Regions from separate parts of the Bacillus yunxiaonensis genome, predicted to be linked through region 2. Evidence: predicted binding sites of a transcription regulator. Region 2 holds the regulator's gene; each other region holds the start of a gene.
What was found. Region 2 encodes Rex, which represses fermentation and respiration genes when NADH is low (regulators of the CRP and FNR family bind a similar motif). Its sites were predicted from a motif close to TTGTGAAATATTTCACAA; they were not measured.
Positions count from the first base shown of each region.

Region 1: the regulator Rex is predicted to act here: its motif matches at 3,883-3,900, upstream of WAX78_RS13905 (cytochrome c oxidase subunit 2A).
Region 3: the regulator Rex is predicted to act here: its motif matches at 5,515-5,532, upstream of WAX78_RS11635 (L-lactate dehydrogenase).

Region 1 covers NZ_JBAWSV010000004.1:344,464-352,763, forward strand. The annotation lists gene WAX78_RS13890 (carboxypeptidase M32) at 1-1,302, shown strand, start outside; gene WAX78_RS13895 (b(o/a)3-type cytochrome-c oxidase subunit 1) at 1,341-2,990, opposite strand; gene WAX78_RS13900 (cytochrome c oxidase subunit II) at 2,987-3,460, opposite strand; gene WAX78_RS13905 (cytochrome c oxidase subunit 2A) at 3,491-3,637, opposite strand; purine riboswitch at 4,013-4,114, shown strand; gene WAX78_RS13910 (xanthine phosphoribosyltransferase) at 4,222-4,815, shown strand; gene pbuX (xanthine permease PbuX) at 4,817-6,139, shown strand; gene WAX78_RS13920 (erythromycin esterase family protein) at 6,684-8,012, opposite strand.
Region 2 covers NZ_JBAWSV010000018.1:2,389-10,688, forward strand. The annotation lists gene tsaD (tRNA (adenosine(37)-N6)-threonylcarbamoyltransferase complex transferase subunit TsaD) at 1-714, shown strand, start outside; gene WAX78_RS24900 (ABC-F family ATP-binding cassette domain-containing protein) at 1,238-3,163, opposite strand; gene WAX78_RS24905 (redox-sensing transcriptional repressor Rex) at 3,347-3,976, shown strand; gene WAX78_RS24910 (YdiK family protein) at 4,003-4,200, opposite strand; gene WAX78_RS24915 (CPBP family intramembrane glutamic endopeptidase) at 4,203-4,931, opposite strand; gene groES (co-chaperone GroES) at 5,292-5,576, shown strand; gene groL (chaperonin GroEL) at 5,615-7,252, shown strand; purine riboswitch at 7,493-7,594, shown strand; gene guaA (glutamine-hydrolyzing GMP synthase) at 7,746-8,300, shown strand, end outside.
Region 3 covers NZ_JBAWSV010000003.1:464,693-472,992, forward strand. The annotation lists gene WAX78_RS11600 (acetyl-CoA C-acetyltransferase) at 1-409, shown strand, start outside; gene WAX78_RS11605 (acyl-CoA dehydrogenase family protein) at 596-2,380, shown strand; gene WAX78_RS11610 (MBL fold metallo-hydrolase) at 2,786-3,508, shown strand; gene WAX78_RS11615 (TetR/AcrR family transcriptional regulator) at 3,512-4,066, shown strand; gene WAX78_RS11620 (permease) at 4,260-4,832, shown strand; gene WAX78_RS11625 (hypothetical protein) at 4,944-5,129, shown strand; gene WAX78_RS11630 (spore coat protein) at 5,143-5,391, shown strand; gene WAX78_RS11635 (L-lactate dehydrogenase) at 5,637-6,587, shown strand; gene WAX78_RS11640 (PTS transporter subunit IIC) at 6,608-7,621, shown strand; gene WAX78_RS11645 (phosphatase PAP2 family protein) at 7,704-8,300, opposite strand, start outside.

The DNA.
Region 1 (8,300 bases), on a different contig from region 2:
GAACAGCTAATTGCAGATAATAAAATTTCTGAAACAACGAAGAAAATTGTAGAAGAGTGCCGCAAAGAGTATGATCGAAATAAAAAAATTCCACAGGCCGAGTATGAAGAGTTTGTTAAATTACAAGCAAAATCGGAAAGTATTTGGGGAGAAGCTCGTGAAAAATCTGATTTTGAAATGTTTCGACCATACTTAGAAAAAATTGTTGAATATAAGAAGAAATTTATTACATATTGGGGTTATGAAACTTATAAATATAATACGCTTTTAGATATGTATGAGCCAGGTATTACGGTAGAAGTGTTAGATCACGTATTTGGACAACTACGTGAGCGTATTGTTCCGCTTGTAAAAGAAATTTCCAAGTCCGATAAAGAATTAAAAACAAATGCTTTATTTGAACATTTTTCAAAAGAACAACAAAAGAATTTCACTTTAGGGTTACTAAAACAATTAAATTATAATTTCGAGGCCGGTCGTTTAGATGAAACGATACATCCTTTTGAAATTACATTAAATAGAGGGGATGTTCGCATTACGACTCGTTATGATGAGAATGACTTCCGCATGGCAGTTTTCGGAACAATTCATGAATGTGGACATGCTGTATACGAACAAAATATTTCAGAAGAATTAGAAGGTACACCGCTTTGCAGTGGTACATCAATGGGGATTCACGAATCACAATCACTATTCTTTGAAAACTTTATTGGACGTAATAAATCATTTTGGAAGAAAAATTATGATGTATTGAAACAATTTAGTGATGGACAATTTGAAAACGTATCTGTAAATGAATTCTATGATGCGATTAATGAATCGAAGCCTTCCTTTATACGTATTGAGGCAGATGAACTTACATATTCGCTTCATGTTATGGTTCGTTATGAACTGGAGAAAGAATTATTTGATGGAACATTAGAAGTAAAAGACTTGCCGGCAGCATGGAATGATAAAATGGAAAGTTATTTAGGTATACGTCCAGAAACGGATGCACAGGGTGTACTGCAAGATGTGCATTGGTCAGATGGATCGTTTGGCTACTTCCCATCTTATGCACTTGGTTATATGTACGCAGCGCAATTTAAACATAAGATGTTAGAAGAAATTCCGAACTTTGATACATTGCTAGCGGAAGGAAACGTGACACCAATTCGTGAATGGTTAACAAAAAACATTCACCAATATGGGAAAACGAAAAAGCCTTTAGAAATTTTACAAGATGTAACGGGTGAAGGATTGAATGCGAACTATTTAGCTGATTATTTAGAGGCGAAGTATAAAGAGATTTATGAATTATAAAAAGGAAAAGCAGAGGGAGACCCCCCTCTGCTTTTTACTTACCACATTTTAAACCCTTTTGAACCTGGCGGCGCATTTTGAATCATATCTATAAATGGAATGGTATACGCAAATAAAATAAGTAATGCTGTAATTCCAAGCCATAGTTTCCAATTCTCAAAGACAATCGGTGGTTGATCAGATGCATCAGATACTTCTCCAACAGGAAATTCAGTGTGCCCTTTCGGTGCAAAGAAAGCAAGATCTAAGAAGATAATAATAGCTAGTATAATGCCGACGAATAAGATTGTTCCTCCAACTGCTTGTGCAATTTGATACGGTATCCACTCAATAGCTTGCGTTGCATTTCCATATGTGGAAAAAGAAGAGCGGCGCGGAGCTCCTAATAGTCCAGCAAAGTGCATCCCAGCAGACATGAAGAACATCCCAAGTGCCCATACACAAGTTTGAATTATCGCAAGGCGATTCATTTCTTTTGTCATAACACGTCCTGTTAAGTGAGGGATAAGCCAATAGCCAATGCCGAAGAATGTCAATACAACAGATGTGGCTAATGTTAAGTGAAAGTGCCCTGTTATCCAGATTGTATTATGAACTACTTGGTTTAATTGGTGGCTTGCATTCACAAGTCCTCCTGCCCCGGCTGGAATGAACATAAGCATTCCGACGAACGGTGCAAAGAATCTAGCATCTGACCATGGAAGCATACGCAGCCAGCCGAATAATCCAGTTGCTCCTTTTGAGCGTCCATATTGCTCAAATGATGCAAATAGAGAGAATGCCGTCATTAATGAAGGGATGATAACCATGAATGTTAAGGTGACTTGTAAAAACTTCCACCCAGGGTCAATACCTGGTTCTGTTAATTGATGATGAAATCCAACTGGAACGGAAAATAATAAGAATAAAATAAATGATAAACGAGCGAGTGAATCACTAAAAATTTTTCCGCCAATAATCTTCGGAATGATGACATACCATGCCATATAGGCAGGGAGAAGCCAAAAATAGACAAGTGGATGGCCGAAGTACCAAAATAATGTTCGGCTAACAAGTACATCGATTTTATCAACGATGCCTAAACTCCAAGGGATAAATTGTACGAGTGCTGTTGCAGCAACGCCAAGAGTAGCAACGAGCCAAAGCAGCATTGTAATAACAGCCATGAAGCTAAGTAATGGACCATTCTTTCCTTTATTTTGTTTTTTCCATGTGCGATAATGAGCAAACATTGCAAAGCCGCTAAACCAGCTACCGACAACAACGAGGGTAAGACCGATGTAAAATCCAGGATGAGCTTTTAACGGAGCATAAAATGTATAGAGAACAGTAGCCTTATTTAATAGTATAAAAACTGCAGTAATCGTTGTTCCAATCGTCATAAGCCAAAAACCAATCCAGCCTGTTGTTCGTACCCCTTTTGAAAGAATCCCAGCAGTTTTGCTCATACAAGCAAACAAAAAGCCAATAATAAAAAATGTTGTTAATACGAGGCCAAGTAACACACCATGTGTTGTTAGTACTTGGTAATAACCAATTCCAGCTGGAAGATTAAACTTTCCAGATCGGACAAGTACTTGCAGTAGCCCGCATATCCCTCCTAAAAATAGAGCGATAAATGCAACATGTATATGAGCCATCGCAAGTTTGGCATCTTTTTTATATATTTTATCTTGAACATGCATCATTTGTCAGTCACCTCTACTTTCGCACTCATCATATGATGGCCTGTACCACAATACTCATTGCATACGATTAAATATTCACCTGGCTTGTGGAATACTTGAGAAGCTGTACTAACATAGCCAGGTTCAACCATCATATTCACATTTGTCCCAGCAATTTCAAAACCATGCACAACATCTTTCGTTGCGACAACAAAGTCAATTTTGGCGCCTTTTGGCACTTTAATCACATTTGGTGTAAAGGAAAAGGCTTGTGAGACAATTGTTACTTGATAATGATCTTTACCAACTTGTTTTACACCAGGATGATCAAACGGAGCGGTCGCATTTACTTTTTCTGGATCAATTGTTGTTAAACAGCTGGGCGGCTGGTTTCCCATATAAAAGGCACTTATTCCAATTACAGCTAAAAATACAAATAATGAACCAATACCGAAAATGAGCCAAATTTTTTCGTATTTATGCAGGTGCATATCCCATCTCCCCTTTGTTTACCAATAACATTACAATCGATTTAAAAAAATTTGATATACACTAAACCATGTAAAGATTAGAAAGAAGCCGAGTAAAAAAACAGAAATTAATGTTCCTTTTAGTGAACTTTTCTTTTGTTGTTTCTTCTCGACTGGCTGTAATTTACGCTCCCCCATTTTTTCTCCTCCTCAAGAAAGTGAATTTTACATTTTTATCATACAAAATATTTTGACAATTACTACATAGTCTGCAGTGCTTTCAAAAAGTGTTCATTGATACAATTAAAACTATGCTTATGATGAAAAGCTGATAAACCGTGATTTATTACAGATTTTATAATGAGGAAATGTGAAAGAAATGTGAAATGGGTAGTTCATTCACAATGCTAGCAAGCTAAGTGGTTTTGGATTTCTTAAAAAGTATATGTATCATTTCAAAATGAAAGAGGTTTCAAAAGTCGAACGAAGATTGTATATTTTTGAAATTTGTACGTGTTTTTTTCGAGAAATGCTTTTCAAAGTAAAAAAAGTGAGTTATAATCCTTTTATTAAATTAAATAAGTTAGCAACACTCATATAATCGTAGGGATATGGCCTGCAAGTTTCTACCGAAGTACCGTAAATGCTTCGACTATGAGTGAGGACGAATATATGCTATAGTTGCATTCTTTTTTAGCAAAGCTCCAAAAGCACGTCTCTCACTTGTATTGGGTGAAGGCTGCTTTTGGAGTTTTTTATTTGCATAAGAGGGGGAACAAACCATGAAATTATTACAAGAGAAAATTATGCGAGAAGGAAAAGTATTGTCAGATGATGTGTTAAAGGTAGATGCATTTTTAAACCATCAAATTGATCCAGTGCTTATGCAAGAAATCGGGAAAGAATTTGCCAAGCGTTTTAAAGACGAGAAGATTACAAAAATCGTGACGATTGAGTCTTCAGGAATTGCTCCAGCTGTGATGGCTGCATTAGAATTTGGTGTTACAGTTGTTTTTGCAAGAAAACGTAAATCGTTAACGTTACAAGATAATATGTATATTGCAAAAGTATATTCTTATACAAAGCAAGAAACGAACGAGATCTCCATATCAAAACAATATATACATGAAGACGATCGTGTTCTTATTATTGATGACTTTTTAGCAAATGGTCAGGCAGCACTTGGTTTAATGAACTTAGTACAGCAAGCAGGAGCAACAGTAGCGGGTATCGGAATCGTGATTGAAAAAGCATTTCAAGATGGCGGAAGTAAATTACGTGAGAGCGGCGTTCGTGTAGAATCGTTGGCAGAAATCGCATCGCTTAATAATGGGACAGTTCGTTTTGTCGAACATGCGGTAGCGGAGGTGAAGTAAGATGAAACAACACCCTTTTAAGATTGCATCTCTTGGTATTCAACATATGTTGGCAATGTATGCTGGGGCAGTTATCGTTCCGCTCATTGTTGGAGGCGGACTTGGATTAAATCAGCGTGAACTTACGTATTTAGTGTCAATTGATTTATTAATGTGCGGTATTGCAACAATTTTACAAGCATTAACGAATCGCTTTTTCGGTATTGGGCTTCCAGTTGTGCTTGGTTGTACTTTTACAGCAGTCGGACCGATGATTGCTATTGGTAAACAATATGGGGTATCCGCTGTGTATGGTTCTATTATTGCAGCAGGACTATTCGTTGTTTTATTTTCTAGTGTGTTTGGGAAGCTTGTAAAACTATTTCCCCCAGTTGTTACGGGTTCAGTTGTAACAGTTATTGGAGTTACATTAGTTCCAGTCGCGATTAACGACATGGCTGGCGGTGTAGGAAGCAAAGATTTTGGTAGTTTATCCAATTTAGCATTAGCATTTGGAGTATTGTTATTTATCATCATTATGTACCGTTTTTTTGATGGTTTCATTCGCTCTATTTCTATTTTATTAGGATTATTATTTGGTACAGCAATTGCTGCGTTAATGGGGAAGGTAAGTTTACAAGCAGTAGCGGAAGCAGATTGGTTTCATGGTGTGCAGCCATTTTACTTTGGTACACCAACATTCGAATTAACACCTATCATTACAATGATTCTCGTTGCTTGTGTGGGAATTGTCGAAGCAACAGGAGTTTATTTTGCACTATCAGATATTTGTAACAAAAAAATTGGTGAAAAAGAATTAGCAAAAGGATACCGTGCAGAAGGAATTGCAATGATGTTAGGTGGTATTTTTAACTCATTTCCGTATACGACATATTCACAAAATGTAGGTCTTGTTCAACTGACAGGTGTGCGCAATCGTGTTGTCATTTACACATGCGGCGGTATGCTAATTGTACTTGGATTTATTCCAAAGATTGCAGCATTAACAACAATTATTCCAACGCCAGTACTTGGCGGTGCAATGCTTGCGATGTTCGGAATGGTTATGGCATATGGTATTAAAATGTTAAGCGCTGTTAACTTTGCAAAACAGGAAAATTTATTAATTGTTGCATGCTCTGTTGGGATTGGTCTTGGTGTAACAGTTGTGCCAACATTATTCTCGCAGCTGCCAGAGAGCGTTCGTATTTTAACAGATAACGGAATTGTATTAGGAAGTGCATCAGCAGTACTTTTAAATATTGTGTTTAATATGGTTCCGCAAAAGCAAACGAAGATAAAAGAAGAGCAAGTTGCAATGCAAAGTGCGGTGTCTGAAGCGTAAAATTAAAGACGTGTGATTGTACATGAGTGTTATGTGGCATTCAATCATAAAAAATGGGTTGCAAGTCATTTTGAAATGTTTAAATAGATGATACTTTCTTTATCATCTTTCTTCTTCAACAAACGGGTCGAATTCGTTGAAGAAGAATCTGTAAAATATTGTGTATCAATAAATGTATGAGAATTAACCTATTCAAAAAAGTAATCCTTTACGGATAAAAAATTCTTTAGTTCCAAGGGTTGTTTTTTTGATGTAACCTTGAAATGGAGTTTGATTAAACTAACTCTATAAACGTTGATAAAAGAGCAAATATTAAAAGCGTGTTTTGGAAAAAAATAATCAAAACACGCTTTTTCTATATTCAATTGAAACATTCTTCTATAAAAATGTTTGATCATCTCTATGATCGTTATTGCATTAAATGACCCTTTAATGCAATAACGTGACTGATATTTTTTAACAACGTTATTATGTTTTAAACGACTTTATTGTAAATTTACACTATCATCGATACCACACCTCGTTGAGCCACATTATTACAGATTTATAGATTTAGTTGAGATGGACTCACTTTTTGAATTTGAACAAGTATGTCAAACGATTTACCTAATGATATATTAACAGTTTTCGGTATGTCAGGGCCTACGGAAGTTATTCCGGAAAAAAATGGATGTTGCGCGTTTAACCAAGTTTTTGTCATTCCGTTTGCCTTACGTAAATCAATCAAAAATTGGTCGTTTTTGACTTGTCCCAAGGTGTAGTTATAACTGTTTGGATCATCTGATTTTACTGTTCCATATGGGCCAAATTCACGGTTACTATTATAAACATTATACCGTCCTTCATAAACAGATGTTCCAATAGATACATACTGTTTTCCATAATGTTCTGCTAAATGTTGTCCAGCTACTTTAGGATATATAAAAGGTAACATATTTGTTTTCGAAACGTGTCCATTATGTGCCCATACAATTGTTTTTCCTAAATGTTCTTCTGCCCACTTCGCATTTTCATACATTGCAATATCATGCTTCAAAAAAAGATCTGACGGGTTATCAGGCAATGATGCTGCCATTGTAGTAAACTGCTCGATAATACGGGCATTTTGTTTTATCCATGCGAACTCTTTGGAGTTTCCGTTTAGAGTACTTTTATTTTGTTCTAATAAAGCACTGATTTGTTTAGCATCTGAAATATATTTTTCTTTATCTTCTTCCGTAAGGCTGCCAATGATAGAAACATCCTTTGTTACAGGAATAAGGTCTTTTATCTTCTCTTCTAAACTAGACACAAGATTTGGATTATTTCTTTTTACATATTCTGTTATATTATTATAAACATTTCTGTTTACTGATTGTATATCCATCCCAATGACACGCACTTTGGATTTATGTTTTGGATTAGCATTATATTGATGTATCCAATTGATAAGATTTAATATTTCTTTCGTGTTAAATACAGGCGATAGATGTTGGCTAGGATCCCCTTTTCCGGTAAGAACATAGCGATCTAGTTCTAAAGCTTTGTCCCATCCCTCTTCTAAAACTAAGTTGGTAAAGCCTTTTTCAGATACTAAATAATTAACAATGCGATGTTTCATTGTAAAAACTTCATGAGCCCCATGCGTAGCTTCACCTAAGCCTACGATTGAAGCTGATCCTACCATCTCCTTAAGTGGTTTTAAATCATTAAGAGATGCAGTGGGATTAGTTGTTTTTAAAGGATTTGCATGCTCTTCTAACCATTTGGCTATTGGATTAGTATTGTGGGGCGTTGTAACAGAAATCTCTGTGTTTGAAGTTGCATAAGTATTTTCTGTAAAATTAGTCAGTGATATAGTAGCAGCGGGAATTGTAGTAGTCATTTTTTTCATAAAAACCTCCTAAAATGCTTATTTATTAGTTTTTTGACATGTTCTAAGAGCATCCGTTTGAAACATAATTTTCCTCTCACAAATTTATTCTATTTCCTAAAACTCACTTATTTCTTAATAGATTCTTAAGAAATCCTTAATTTACTCATGCCAATACAAAAAAACAAAATAACTTGCCACCCAAAAATACAGGAAGCAGGTTATTTTGTTTTTCACTTTTAAATTCTGTGGAATAAACAGCATAAATATTTTCTATCCTATCTATCCTTCTCTTGTCCTTTATATAAT
Region 2 (8,300 bases):
GTAGCTTTTGCACATAATATCCCGTTAGTTGGGGTACATCATATTGCTGGGCATATTTATGCGAATCGTTTAGTACAAGAACTGCAGTTTCCATTATTGTCTCTCGTTGTATCTGGTGGACATACAGAGCTTGTTTATATGAAAGAGCATGGTTCATTTGAAGTAATTGGTGAAACAAGAGACGATGCTGCGGGAGAAGCATATGACAAGGTGGCACGTACGTTATCAATGCCATATCCAGGGGGGCCGCACATTGATCGTCTTGCTCATGAAGGAGAGCCGACAATCGATCTACCTCGTGCATGGCTTGAACCAGATTCTTATGATTTTAGCTTTAGTGGTTTAAAATCCGCAGTTATTAACACTGTGCATAACGCAAATCAGCGTGGAGAAGAACTAAAGCCTGAAGATTTAGCTGCAAGTTTTCAAGCAAGTGTAATTGATGTGTTAGTAACAAAAACAGTACGAGCAGCAGAGGAGTATGGCGTGAAGCAAGTACTTCTTGCTGGAGGAGTTGCGGCAAATAAAGGATTGCGAGCTCGATTGGAAGTGGAGTTTGCAAATAAAAACGATATGAAGCTAATTATTCCACCGTTATCTTTATGCACAGATAACGCTGCTATGATTGCTGCAGCTGGTACAATTGCATATGAGCAAGGAAAGAGGGCAACATTAGCATTAAATGCAAACCCGGGCTTGGATATTGAATCCTAGTTATTCCGCGTTTAATGAGACAGTAAATTTTCCACTCTCGTTAAAGAAGATAAGTTTAGTTAAATGTTAGTGGGACCACAAATGGAAGTTTTACTTTATACACATAATTAACCACAACCTGTGGATAAAACCTATATTATCTGTTGATAATATAGGTTTTTTTGTGAGTATAAAGTGTGGATAAATATTATTGTGTTTGTGGATAATGTGGAAAACTTATGTTTAGCTTGATAATATGAAAATGAATATGTGAATAATGTTGTGGATAAATAAAAAGGTTAGCGTAAATGCTAACCTTTTTATCCCGCTATTCGCGGGCAGTAAGATTCCCACCTCAAGATGGAGAGAGAATCGTTGTCCAGCTCTAGCGGCTAGAATCTCCGGTCGTTTCGCCCCCTCGGACGAGGCAAAAAGCGCCTCTCTGCCTTGGGCGTGGGCGTCCTGCGATTTTGGACGAGCCGCTTCCGCTTTTCTACAGAAGATAGGTGGGGGATGAAAAAACCCCAATGATAGAAGTTTCACTTTATATTTGTAATTCTTCCCATTCTTCCATACATGCTTCTAATTGTTCTTGTAGTGTTTGTTTTTCTGCTGTAATATTACTTGCTTTTTCATAATCAGCATATACTTCAGGCAGACAAAGTTGTTCTTCTAGTGTAGCAATTTGCTCTTCCATTGCAGCAATGTTTTCTTCTAATTCTTCAATTCTACGCATACGTTGACGCTCTTGCTTTTTACGTTCTTTTTCTTCAATATAATTTAATTTTTCTTGCGCCACTTGTTTTTGTACAGGTTTGTTTGTTTCTTGTTCTTCAAGTTCCGCCCGTTCTAACATTTCATTTTTCTTTTCTACATAATAATCGTAATCGCCTAGATATTCCACTGCCCCGTCTGTTGATAACTCAATAACTTTTGTGGTGATGCGATTAATGAAATAGCGGTCATGGGAAACAAATAAAATAGTTCCCGGAAAATCAATAAGAGCATTTTCTAAGATTTCCTTGCTACTTAAGTCTAAATGGTTTGTCGGTTCATCTAAAATAAGTACATTTGATTTTTGCATCATAAGTTTCGCAAGGGCTAAACGTGCTTTTTGTCCACCACTTAAAGAAGAGACTGGCTTTAAAACATCATCACCAGAAAATAAAAAGTTTCCAAGTACTGTGCGGATTTCTTTTTCTGGTTGCAGCGGGTAATCATCCCAAAGCTCATCCAATACACGTTTCGATGATGTTAAGTTTGCTTGTTCTTGGTCATAATATCCAATAGAAACGTTTGAGCCGAATGAAATACTGCCGTTTAAAGGATGAAGTTTATCCACAAGAGATTTTAATAAGGTGGATTTTCCGATTCCATTTGGACCGACAAGGGCAACACTATCACCTCTTGTTAATTGGAAATGAATGTGCTCAATGATTGGCTCATTATTATAACCAATTGTGACATTTTTTACTTGTAGTACATCATTGCCGCTTTGCCTATCGATATCAAAATGGAAAGAAGCAGATTTTGCATCACCGAGTGGTTTTGTCATAAGCTCCATACGATCTAATTGTTTTTGGCGACTTTGTGCCCGTTTTGTTGTGGATGCACGGGCGATATTTTTTTGAATGAAGTCTTGTAACTTTGTGACTTCTTCTTGCTGTTTTTCGTAACGCTTTATCTCTTGTTCGTATAGTGCTGCTTTAAGTTCTAAATACTTACTGTAGTTCCCTGTGTATTTTCGACTTTGTTTATTAGAGATTTCATACACCTGTGTTACGAGCTTATCTAGAAAGTATCGATCGTGTGAAACGATTAAAATAGCACCAGGATAGCCTTGTAAATATTGTTCCAGCCATGTTAATGTATCGATATCTAAATGGTTGGTGGGCTCATCCAAAATAAGCAAATCTGGTTTTGTTAATAATAATTTGCCAAGAGCTAAACGAGTTTTTTGTCCACCGCTTAATGTGGAGATTGTTGCTCCGTGTGTCTCAGGAGGAAAGCCGAGTCCGCTTAAAACAGAGCGAATATCAGCTTCGTATTGGTAGCCGCCTTTATTTTTATAATCTAATTGCAGACGATCATACTCTGCTAACAATCTTTCATGTGCAGTGACATTTGTGAAATTTTCTTCTTTCCCCATTTCTTGTTCTAGCCTTCGGAGTTCTTTCTCCATGTGTTGCAAATCTAGAAATACCGTTAACATTTCATCCCAAATGGTTAATGACGTTTCAAGACCAGTGTGCTGTGCTAAGTAACCGATAGATACATCTTTCGGTTTGATAATTTCTCCACTGTCATGGGATAGTTCTCCTGCAATAATCTTTAATAATGTAGACTTTCCAGCGCCGTTACGGCCGACAAGTGCAATGCGATCACGCGTCTGTACCTCTAACTTAATGTTTGAAAGAATCACTTCAGCGGCGTACAACTTGGAAAGGTTATTCACTTGTAGTAAAATCAATGTTTTCACCTCAAATAATTTCTTAACTTTGCCATGATTATATTTCTCAATCATACTAAAAATAGTGTATAGTTGAACATAAATAGAGAAGTTCTCTCTCTATTATACAAGGAAAACTTTCAATGCTAAACTTCCGTACATGTTTCAATCACTTGAACAGATAGGAAGAGAGGAGGGGGTTGCATGGAGCAGCCTAAAATTCCGCAGGCGACTGCCAAAAGATTGCCTCTATACTATCGATTTATCCAAAACTTATCGTTATCTGGTAAGCAACGCGTATCATCTGCAGAATTAAGTGAAGCGGTGAAAGTAGATTCTGCGACAATTCGAAGAGATTTTTCATACTTTGGGGCATTAGGGAAAAAGGGATACGGCTATAACGTAAATTATTTATTGTCGTTTTTCCGCGAAACACTTGACCAAGATGATGTAACGCGTGTAGCCCTAATAGGGGTAGGTAATTTAGGGACAGCTTTCTTACATTACAATTTTACGAAAAATAATAACACAAAAATTGAGATGGCATTTGACGTTGATGAAGAGAAAGTTGGAAAAGAAATCGGAGGAATTCCAGTATATCACCTGGATGAATTAGAAGAAAAATTATCAGATGATATAAAAGTGGCAATATTAACAGTACCTGCTTCTGTTGCACAAGCTGTAGCAGATCGCTTATCGCACACGAGTATACAAGGAGTTTTAAACTTTACACCTGCTAGGTTAAATATAGTAGAACACATTCGAATTCATCATATCGATTTAGCGGTAGAATTACAAACGCTTGTATACTTTTTGAAAAATTATCCACAATAAAAACGCAGGAATTCCCTGCGTTTTTATTATTTCTTCATACTACCTTTTTTCGGTTTAGAAAAAATAAGGCGAAGTGCCAAACTAAAATCAACCGTTGCCATTACAGAAAGTAATAGTGTGTAAAAGTTCCAAATTGTATCCTCAACACTTGTAATTGCTAAGTATGTAAAAATACACCCGAGAAGAAAATACAAAGTTGCCATAACAAATGGTGAATTTCGCATGTTTAAAATCCTCCGATAAATCCTTGCAATTTTTCAGCCTTTTCTAGATAGGGATGTAGTACAAATGTAATTAACATAACATTTGTATTCATCATAACATGAGCCATAATGGGTACAATAATCCGTTTCGTTTTTACGTATAAAAATGAAAAAACAAGCCCCATGGAAATATACACTAATAAATGTGTAGGGTCAAAATGAATTAAAGCAAATATAAGTGAACTCACAATTGCTGCGATAAAGAAGTTATATCGTTTATATAGTGTTCCAAATAGAATCTTTCTAAATACAATTTCTTCAAGAATAGGAGCAAATATAGACGAAACAATTATAAATAATGGAGCAGCTTTTATAATATCGATAATGTTTTGTGTATTTTCAGATTCAGCTTTAACTTTAAAAATTTGTGTTTCGATGGTGCCGGCAATTACTTGGGCAAATAAAGCAAGAAAAACCCCTAAAATAATCCATCCTATTGTAGCAGGAATGTTTGTCTTTTCCCGATCCCATTTTTCTGATTGTGTATCATTACGTAATAACAGAAGGATAATAATAAGAGCGATAAAAAAGCTAATTAGTCCCCAATGTGCAGTTGCTAATTGTACCTTTTCTTCGAAAGTTCTGTTTCCATTGTTGTATATCCCGCTTTTTAAAAGGATCCATCCTCCAATTACACCTGATAATTGCATCAAAATATATGTAACAACAACCCACCAATATTGTCTCTTCAATTTCGTAACTCCTTTTTAAATTTTTTGTAATGAAAAAGGAAAATGCTCTATCCATAGAGAAAACAACTTATGGCATCTTCTTATTGTAACATAGGAGAAGAAGGGAAAACGATGGAATATAAAATTGAATCTTCTATCAGTGCCGATCTTTTGTGAGCCAAGGATTTTGGTATTACATTATTACGCTACCCATCCGGTAAAGCATATGAAGAGGATGTAAAATAGTTTTCCGAAAAATTACGATTTTTTCACTTGCAAAAGAAAATAAGATTCTTTATTATAATAAGTGTGTTAGCACTCGAAGTGTTTGAGTGCTAATAAACATAAAATTTACATAGTAAATTGAGGAGGTTATTGTTCATGCTAAAGCCATTAGGTGATCGCGTTGTAATTGAACTTGTTCAAGCAGAAGAAAAAACAGCAAGTGGTATTGTATTACCAGACACTGCAAAAGAAAAACCACAAGAAGGTAAAGTAGTGGCGGTTGGTACTGGTCGTGTGCTTGAAAATGGTGAGCGTGTTGCTTTAGAGTTAGCTGCAGGCGATCGTATTATCTTCTCAAAATATGCAGGTACTGAAGTGAAATACGAAGGTGCAGAATACTTAATTTTACGTGAAAGCGACATTTTAGCAGTTATCGGTTAATTATATAAATCTTTAAAAATTCAAGGGGGTCAAATATTATGGCAAAAGATATTAAATTTAGTGAAGAAGCACGTCGTTCGATGCTTCGCGGTGTCGACACTCTTGCAAACGCAGTAAAAGTTACGCTTGGACCAAAAGGTCGCAATGTTGTACTTGAGAAAAAATTCGGTTCTCCGCTTATTACAAATGACGGTGTAACAATTGCAAAAGAAATCGAATTAGAAGATGCATTTGAAAATATGGGTGCAAAATTAGTAGCAGAAGTTGCTAGCAAAACAAATGATGTAGCTGGTGACGGAACGACAACTGCAACTGTATTAGCACAAGCAATGATTCGTGAAGGTTTAAAAAACGTAACAGCTGGTGCAAACCCAATGGGTCTTCGTAAAGGTATCGAAAAAGCTGTTGTTGCAGCAGTAGAAGAATTAAAAACGATTTCTAAACCAATCGAAGGTAAATCTTCTATCGCACAAGTAGCTGCTATTTCTGCTGCTGATGAAGAAGTAGGACAATTAATTGCAGAAGCAATGGAGCGTGTTGGTAACGACGGCGTTATTACATTAGAAGAATCTAAAGGTTTCACAACAGAATTAGATGTAGTAGAAGGTATGCAGTTCGATCGTGGATATGCTTCTCCTTACATGATTACTGATTCTGATAAAATGGAAGCAGTTCTTGATAACCCATTTATCTTAATTACTGATAAAAAGGTTTCTAGTATTCAAGAAATCTTACCAGTATTAGAGCAAGTGGTACAACAAGGTAAACCACTTCTTATTATCTCTGAAGATGTAGAAGGCGAAGCGTTAGCTACATTAGTAGTAAATAAACTTCGTGGTACGTTCAACGTAGTAGCTGTTAAAGCTCCTGGCTTCGGTGATCGTCGTAAAGCTATGTTAGAAGATATTGCGATTTTAACTGGCGGTGAAGTGATTACAGAAGAATTAGGACGCGACTTAAAATCTGCAACTATCGCATCTTTAGGGCGCGCTAGCAAAGTTGTTGTAACGAAAGAAAATACAACAATTGTTGAAGGTATAGGAAATACAGCACAAATCGAAGCTCGCATCGGTCAAATCCGTGCGCAGTTAGAAGAAACAACTTCTGAATTCGATCGTGAAAAATTACAAGAGCGTCTTGCTAAACTAGCAGGTGGCGTAGCTGTAATTAAAGTAGGTGCAGCAACTGAAACTGAATTGAAAGAGCGCAAACTTCGCATTGAAGATGCACTTAACTCAACTCGTGCAGCAGTAGAAGAAGGTATTGTTGCAGGTGGTGGTACTTCACTTATGAACGTATATACTAAAGTAGCTGGTCTTGCAGCTGAAGGCGACGTAGCAACAGGTATCAACATCGTACTTCGTGCATTAGAAGAGCCAGTTCGTCAAATCGCAATCAACGCTGGTTTAGAAGGTTCTGTTGTTGTAGAACGCTTAAAAGGCGAAAAGGTAGGCGTTGGTTTCAACGCAGCAACAGGCGAGTGGGTAAACATGCTTGAGTCTGGTATCGTAGATCCAACGAAAGTAACTCGTTCTGCGCTTCAAAACGCAGCATCTGTTGCAGCAATGTTCTTAACAACTGAAGCAGTTGTTGCTGACAAGCCAGAACCAGCTGGTGCTGCTGGAATGCCTGACATGGGCGGCATGGGCATGGGCGGTATGGGCGGCATGATGTAATTTCATGCGCCGCGAAACATCCATCTCTTTATAGAGGTGGATGTTTTTTTGTTCTATAAGTAGTGAAATATAAAGAAGATAGGTATTTCGAGAAATTGTCTATAAGATGCTGACTGGTTCGAATAACTTGTTAGTGAAGCTGGAAATGAAGGAAGTTTCTCTATACAGGAAAATAATTTCTGTAGAATTTTGTCGCTTTCTCTCTTGACCGTATTCATACTTCATTGTTAGAATCTAGGAAGATAATATAAAGTATTCCTTCATATATCCTCAATAATATGGATTGAGAGTCTCTACCGGGTTACCGTAAACAACCTGACTATGAAGGCAGTGTGTCTATGTTTATAAGGAGGAACCTCCTTTATAAAGCTAGGCTCCTGCCTTTTCTTTGTTATGAGACTGAGGGCAGGGGACTGGCTTTTTTTATTATATTGGTAATTGTTTTTACCAAATTGGTGAAAATGTTTATATACAGAACTATGGGGTGATTATTTTGAAGAAACAGCACGATACGATTATCGTTTTAGATTTTGGAAGTCAGTACAACCAGTTAATTGCGCGTCGCATTCGTGAATTTGGCGTGTATAGTGAACTTCATCCACATACAATTACAGCAGAAGAAATTAAAGCGATGAATCCAAAAGGAATTATCTTCTCTGGTGGACCGAACAGTGTATATGGCGAAAGTGCATTCCACTGTGACGAAAAAATCTTTGACTTAGGCTTACCGATCTTCGGTATTTGCTACGGCATGCAGTTAATGACAAAACACTTTGGTGGAAAAGTAGAACGTGCAAACCATCGTGAGTACGGAAAAGCTGTATTAAAAGTAGAGAATCAATCAAAATTATATACAAACCTTCCAGAAGAACAAGTTGTTTGGATGAGCCATGGTGACTTAGTAACGGGCTTACCAGAAGGTTTCGTAGTAGATGCAACAAGTGAATCTTGCCCAATTGCTGGTATGAGCAATGAAGCACAAAACTTATATGGTGTACAATTCCACCCAGAAGTACGTCACTCTGAGCACGGTAATGATTTAATTAAG
Region 3 (8,300 bases), on a different contig from region 2:
ACTGATGGATCGTGAAAAAGCAGTAAGCGATGGACTAAAGCCGCTTGCAAAATTCCGTTCCTTCGCAGTAGCTGGTGTACCGCCAGAAGTAATGGGAATCGGTCCAATTGCAGCGATTCCGAGAGCATTAAAATTAGCTGGTTTAGAGTTATCTGATATTGGTTTATTTGAACTAAATGAAGCATTCGCATCTCAATCGATTCAAGTTATTCGCGAACTTGGATTAGATGAAGAAAAAGTAAACGTAAATGGCGGAGCGATTGCCCTTGGACATCCACTTGGTTGTACAGGAGCGAAACTAACATTATCTCTTATTCATGAAATGAAGCGTCGTAATGAGCAGTTCGGTATCGTGACAATGTGTATTGGCGGCGGAATGGGTGCTGCTGGAGTGTTTGAATTATTATAAAAAAAAAGTGGAAGCGGCTCGCTCAGAATGTGAGGAAGAAGTGAAGCCCTAGCCACTGGAACTGGATTTGAAGCTAGACAGATAAAGAATGGATGCGACGAAAGGGTATGAAAACAAACAAAGGGATGGCTAGCTTCTCTTACAACAAGAGAAGCAGCCTATAAAAATATGAAGGAGGAATTTTTCATGGAAAAAATAGTAGGAAGTGCAGTAAAAGGCGGCAGCTTTTTAGTTGATGATATTACAATTGATCAAGTGTTTACACCTGAAGATTATACAGATGAGCATAAAATGATTGCGAAAACAACAGAGGACTTTATTGTAAATGAAGTGCTGCCAGAGCTTGAATATTTAGAGCAGCACGAGTTTGATCGCTCTGTTCGTCTATTAAAAGAAGCAGGTGAGCTTGGATTATTAGGTGCTGATGTACCAGAAGAGTACGGCGGTATTGGTCTTGATAAAGTTAGCTCTGCGTTAATTGCAGAGAAATTCTCTCGTGCGGGCGGCTTTGCGATTACGCACGGTGCTCACGTTGGTATCGGATCGTTACCAATCGTATTATTCGGTAACGAGGAGCAAAAGAAAACATATCTTCCTGCATTAGCAACAGGTGAAAAATTAGCTGCTTACGCATTAACTGAGCCAGGTTCTGGATCTGATGCATTAGGAGCAAAAACAACAGCTCGCTTAAATGCGGAAGGTACACACTATGTATTAAACGGTGAAAAACAGTGGATTACAAACTCCGCTTTCGCTGATGTATTTGTTGTATACGCAAAAGTAGATGGCGAGCATTTCACGGCGTTTATCGTAGAGAAAGAATACGCTGGCGTATCCACAGGCCCGGAAGAAAAGAAAATGGGTATTAAGTGTTCTTCTACTCGTACGTTAATTTTAGAAGATGCATTAGTGCCAAAAGAAAATGTACTTGGTGAAATTGGTAAAGGTCATGTAATCGCATTTAACATTTTAAATATCGGCCGCTATAAATTAGGTGTTGGTACAGTTGGTTCATCAAAACGTGCGTTAGAAATTTCAGCACAATATGCAAATCAACGTCAGCAGTTTAAGCAACCAATTGCTCGCTTCCCATTAATTCAAGAGAAGCTTGCAAATATGGCAGCGAAAATTTATGCAGCTGAAAGCTCTGTATATCGTACAGTTGGTTTATTTGAAAGCCGTATGAGTACATTATCAGAAGAAGAAGTAAAAGACGGGAAAGCTGTAGCAGCTTCTATCGCTGAATATGCAATTGAATGCTCTTTAAATAAAGTATTCGGTTCTGAAGTACTAGATTATGTAGTAGATGAAGGTGTTCAAATTCATGGCGGTTACGGATTTATGGCAGAGTACGAAATTGAAAGAATGTACCGTGATTCTCGTATTAACCGTATTTTCGAAGGTACAAACGAAATTAACCGTTTAATCGTACCAGGCACATTCTTACGTAAAGCAATGAAAGGTGAATTACCGCTTCTGCAAAAAGCACAAAAATTACAAGAAGAATTAATGATGATGATGCCGGAAGAAGTAGGCGATGAGCCATTAGCACTGCAAAAACATTTAGTGAAGAACGCGAAAAAAATTGGCTTAATGGTTGCTGGTTTAGCTGTTCAAAAGTATGGCAAAGCGTTAGATAAAGAACAAGAAGTTCTTGTGAACATTGCGGATATCGTGAGCAACTTATATGCGATGGAATCTGCAGTTCTTCGTACAGAAAAAGCAATCAAAACAACTGGCCTTGAGAAGAACAAACAGAAAGTATTATACACTGAAGTATTCTGCCAAGAGGCGTTCAATCAAATCGAAGCAGATGCGAAAGAAACAATTATCGCTGTAGAAAATGGCGATATGCTGCGCATGATGTTATCTGCGCTTCGTAAATTCACTCGTCACACACCGCTTAATGTGATTCCAAAGAAACGTGAAATCGCGGCGAAAGTGTTAGAGGATGAGCGTTATACAGTTTAATAGGTAAAAAGAAGGAGCCGTTTAGAGCGGCTCCTTTTTTTCGTGTCCATCGATATATCGGCGGAAGTAGTGGATTTATCGACGCTTCGACCCAATATAAAGTGAAACTTCCTTCTAGGAATGTTTTTTTCCCAGAAGGTTAGTTGAACCAATCCCGCATTAACGGGCAGTTTTCTTCCTGGCTCCTCTCCATCTTTTACTGCCCGCTAATGCGGGATAAAGACCCTTCGATGATGTTCGATATGCGAATCGTTGAGTTGCTGGAACGGGATCATGTAAAAAGTGATCATATGAAGCGACTCCTGCCCTTTTTTGCACAAAAATGGAATTTATAGTGACAAAAACTAATACCATTAGTTATAATAAAACTAACGACATTAGTTTTTACGAAGGGGAGCTGGGAATATGAGAATGATGCATGAAAAAACGGTATATCAATTGTCATTTTTGCCAAGAGTGTTTCCTGTAAATTGTTACTTTGTGGAGGAAGAAGACGGTTTAACTTTAATTGATGCGGCTTTGCCATATAGCGCAAAAGGTATTTTACAAGCAGCTCAGAAAATAGGGAAACCGATTACTAATATTGTATTAACACATGCACACGATGATCACATCGGTGCGCTAGACGCATTAAAGGAAGTCCTTCCTGATGTTCCTGTTTATATTTCTAAGCGGGACGCAAGGCTGTTAGAAGGAGATACGACATTACAAAGAGATGAACCGAATACGCCAATAAAAGGCGGTGTACCTAAAAAAGTGAAGACGAGACCAGATGTTTTATTAGAGGATGGAGATCGGATTGGATCGCTTCTTGCGATTATGACACCTGGACATACACCAGGTTCCATGTCGTTCCTTGATACGCGAAATAACGCTCTTATTACCGGGGATGCATTTCAAACAAGAGGAGGTATGGCTGTTTCGGGACAAATGAAATTTTGGTTTCCGTTTCCTGCGATGGCAACGTGGAGTAAAGAGGTAGCATTACAGAGTGCAGAGAAGCTAAGAGAATATGAGCCTTCCTTGCTTGCGGCAGGGCATGGGAAAATGATAAATAATCCAGTCGCTGCAATAAACCGTGCGATTGAGGAAGCAAAGCGGAATGTAGAAAGTATGAAAGAGGGTTAATTTATGTCACCGAGAATCGGACTTACATTACAGAAAATTGTAGACACAGCGGCAGAAATCGCAGATACAAATGGAATACAAGAAGTAACCTTAGCGTCATTATCGCAAAGGTTGGGAATACGTTCTCCTTCTCTATATAATCATGTGAAAGGTTTACAAGACGTCCGAAAAAATCTTGGTGTTTACGGAATAGAACAGCTGCATGGGGCGCTGAAAGAGGCGGTAGAGGGTAAAAGTATGGATGAAGCAATTCATGCATTAGGAGAAGCGTACGTGTCGTTTGTCCGAAGGCATCCTGGATTGTATGAAGCAACTTTTTTACGAGATGAAGAAGTGCAACAAACAGGGGACGGAATTGTAGAGCTTTGTCTTTGTGTTTTACAACAATACGGTTTAGAAGGTGAGCAGGCGCTTCATGCGACGCGTGGACTAAGAAGTATTTGTCACGGATTTGCGTCGATTGAACAGCAAGGTGGATTTGGATTGCCGCTGGATTTAGATACAAGTTTACATTTATTACTGGAAACGTTTATTAAAGGGCTACATGTTATAAAGTGAAACTTCCATCAGTGGGGGGGTTCTTCATCCCCCACTGATGGTTAGTTGAACCAATCGGGCTCTTACTGCCCGTTAGTACGGGATAAAAGAGTGAATAAGGAGAGAGAAACCATGAATTTTTTGTTGTTCATGCTTCTTTTTACAGTAGGTTGCGGTTTGTTAGAGGCGAAAGTGCTAAAGGATGTGAGGTGAAATGTTTGCAGGACATTTTGGCTTAGCTGCAGCAGTGAAAGCGAAGTCACCGAAAATACCGCTTTGGGCTCTCATGTTAAGCACACAACTATTGGACGTCATCTTTGTGCCGCTTTATGTTTTAGGAGTAGAAACAATAGAGCCTATTGGTGGTAATGGTTATGGTGAAGCGGTGATTCATGCGGATTATTCACACTCTTTAATAGGAGCACTGTGTATTGCCTTTTTTGCAGGAATAGTGGGTAGGAAGTTTTTGGGAAGAAGTGGCTTTGTTATTGGAGCGGTAGTTTTTAGTCATTGGATCCTTGATTTACTTGTGCATCGCGCTGATTTGCCATTACTTCCAGGGAATTTTGGAGACTTTTCTTTGCTGGGGTTTGAGCTATGGAGATTTCCAGCTATTAGTATTGCATTGGAATGTATTCTTATTGCGTTAGGTGGTATATTATATTTTCGATTTGTTGTTTCGAGTGTAGAGCAACAAAAGAAATTGATAGCAAGAGTAGCCGGCGGTGTAGTAGTTGTGTTATTAATTCTTTCGTTAATTACAGATGTATTTGGCTTTTCGGCTTGAATATAAATGAGAGGAAACCTTAGAAGCGATTCTAAGGTTTTTTAAGTGCATACAATTCAAAAATAAATAGATACTAAATCTTGAATGAACAAAGAAAGGAAGGCCGTTACGATGCAAAATTTAAACGAGCTTGAAGTGGAGAATTTACGTCATCTTATTGGCGGACATGCAACAGTTATTAACAAATTACAAGAGTATGCACAGGCATGTACGGATCCGCAGCTGAAGCAGATGCTGCAAAAAGATGTGCAAGATGCACAAAATACGAAGCAACAATTAATGTCTTTTCTAGGATAGGAGTGTAAAGAACATGAATGAAAAAGATATGGTAAATGATTATTTAGCTGAATTAAATGCAAGTTTAACAGGCTATGCGAATTACATTGCTCAAACGAATAACGATCAATTATACCAAACGTTAGTTCAAATTCGTAATCAAGACGAAATGCGTCAACGTAATCTGTATCAATACGCAAAACAAAAGAATTATTATCAACCAGCAGCTCCTGCTAATCCAACGATTGTTCAGCAGTTGAAGACTCAATTAAGTGCGCAATAAGAAAAGAGATTTTTTGAAACGGGTGACGTGATTAAGACGTTACTCGTTTTTTGTTTTGTAAAAATGAAACATTCGGAACTTTGTCGAAATGATGTGCAAGGGGACATAAAATGTCCATATTATTTGTGATATATTTCACAAGTTGTACATGGTTTCCATGGTGAAAACTTCTATAATAAAAAGTGTAAAGAGCACAAGACGTAGAAAATTACATTACACTACACTAAGAAGCAGGTGAAATTATCATGAATAGAAATACAAGAAGGATTGCAATTATCGGTACTGGATTAGTTGGATCAAGCTGTGCGTATTCTATTGTGAATCAAGGGATCTGTGAAGAATTAGCGTTAATTGATCTTAATCATGAACGAGCAGTTGGCGAAGCAATGGATTTATCACACTGCATTAATTTTACAAATACAAGAACAAAAGTATACGCAGGAACTTATGAAGACTGCAAAGATATGGACATTGTTATTATTACAGCAGGACCTGCTCCAAAGCCAGGTCAAAGTCGCCTTGATACTTTAGGAGCAAGTGCAAAAGTTATGGAAAGTATTGTACCAAGTGTAATGGAGAGCGGATTTGATGGCATCTTCCTAATTGCATCAAACCCAGTTGATATTATTACTTATCAAGTTTGGAAATTATCAGGTTTGCCAAGAAATCGCGTTCTTGGTACTGGGACATCATTAGATTCTTCTCGTTTAAGAACAATTTTGTCTGAATTGCTAGATGTTGATCCTCGTAGCATTCAAGGTTATTCGTTAGGAGAGCATGGCGATTCACAAATGGTTGCCTGGTCTCACGTAACAGTTGGTGGAAAGCCGATTCTACAAATTTTAGAAGAGCAAAAAGAGCGTCTAGGTGAACTTGATTTAGATGAAATTGTAGAAGAAACAGCAAAAGCTGGTTGGGAGATTTATAAGCGGAAAGGAACTACTTATTACGGTATTGGGAATGCCTTAGCTTATATTGCACGTTCTATTTTTAATGATGATCACTGTATTATTGCTGTATCAGCCGTTTTAGACGGTGAATATGGAGAGTATGAAATTTCCACAGGTGTACCAGCTGTCGTTACAAGAGATGGTATAAAAGAACTTGTCGAACTGAACTTAACAGAAGCTGAAGAAAACCGATTTGGAAAATCAAATGATATTTTACGTGACTACATGAAAACAATCGGTTATTAAACTAGAAGAAGGTGAAACAGATGAAGGAATATATCATGCCTCGTATATTCAAAGGATCTGCAGGAATTGCACAAGGTATTTTCGTATCCCTTGGAATTGGTTTACTCATCGAAAATATAGGAAGAATTGCTGATATTCCTATGTTAATTACAATTGGAGTTGTTGCGAAATCACTTATGGCGCCAGCAATTGGAGCAGGAATTGCTTTTATGCTTGGAGCAAATGGACTTGTCATTTTCTCAGCGATGGTTGCAGGATCGATTGGAGCTGGATCGATTTCCATTACTGCAGCCGGTTTGATGATTAAAACTGGTGAACCAATCGGTGCGTTATTAACAGCAACTCTAGCGGTCTATATTGGTAAACGATTAAGCGGAAAAACTGCTGTAGATATGATGCTCGTTCCGTTTGCTGCAATATTAGGTTCAGGTTTAGTCGGTATTTGGTTATCCCAAAATATTAGTCCGGTTTTAAATGCAGTTGGAGCATTTATTAAAGATAGCTCAGCTGGTAGCCCATTTATCGCTTCTGTGGTACTTGCGGTTGTTTGGGGATTATTATTAATTTCTCCAGCTTCATCAGCTGCTCTAGCAATTGCACTTAGCCTAGACGGCGTGGCAGGCGGTGCTGCACTTGCAGGATGCGTCGCTCAATTTATCGGATTCGCTGTTATCTCTGCGAAAGAAAATAACTTAGGCGGTATTTTAGCGCAAGCTCTTTGCACACCGAAAGTACAGCTTCCGAATATTACTAAGAACCCAATGATTCTTGTACCAACTGTTGTCGCCAGTGCAATTGTAGGTCCTGTATCGGCGCTTGTATTCCAAATGACAGCTGGGAAAGAAATTGCGGGTCTTGGACTAAGTTCTTTAATCGCACCAATTAACTTGATTTCAAGCAAAGGATTAAGTGTTGTTCCAGCGATGGTGATTACTTATATCATAATTCCAGTAGCTGTTTCTTATATACTGTATATGATTTTGAAAAAAGCAGGTCGCATTAAACCTGGGGACATGACTGTACCGCAATCTTAAAAAAATATGCCAATTTGAAAATCTTCTCTTACATAGATAAAAGCAGACTGAAGAAGCCGCAGTCTGCTTTTTTGGTTATAGATTATACTCCGGCTTGCACAGTAACCTTTTGTTCACGTGATTCAAAGATATAATACATAGCGGCATAAAGGAAACTTGCTACTACAGTGCCTGCTACTGCATCCATAAAGGCGTGCTGTTTTGTAAACAAAGTAGATAAAATAATGAGTACGCCAATGAATGTTAATATGCCATATTCCCATTTGTTTTGCTTCTTCCTCTTATGTGCTGTAATCATAATGACAAATGTCGTGAGTACGTGAATGCTAGGAAAGCAATTCACAGGTTGATCGATACTGTAAATATAGCGCACTAAATTAGCAAACACATCATTGCCGATTACCTCGGGACGTGCGATCGTTGTTTGCCACATATAATAAATGCTAAAGGAAGTAAGGTTACCTAATAAAATACTACTTAATGTAACGTAATAGAGCTTTCGATCAGCAAAGCAGTAATAAATAAGAGCACCGTATAGGTAAGGAAACCAAAGTAAGTATGGAACGATAAATTCTTTTGTAAATGGAATCCATTCGTCTATTTTTGTTGTTACATTCACAGCACCTATTGTTGAGTGGTTCAGCACGCTATAAAGAGGACTTACAAGTACGAGTAGGAG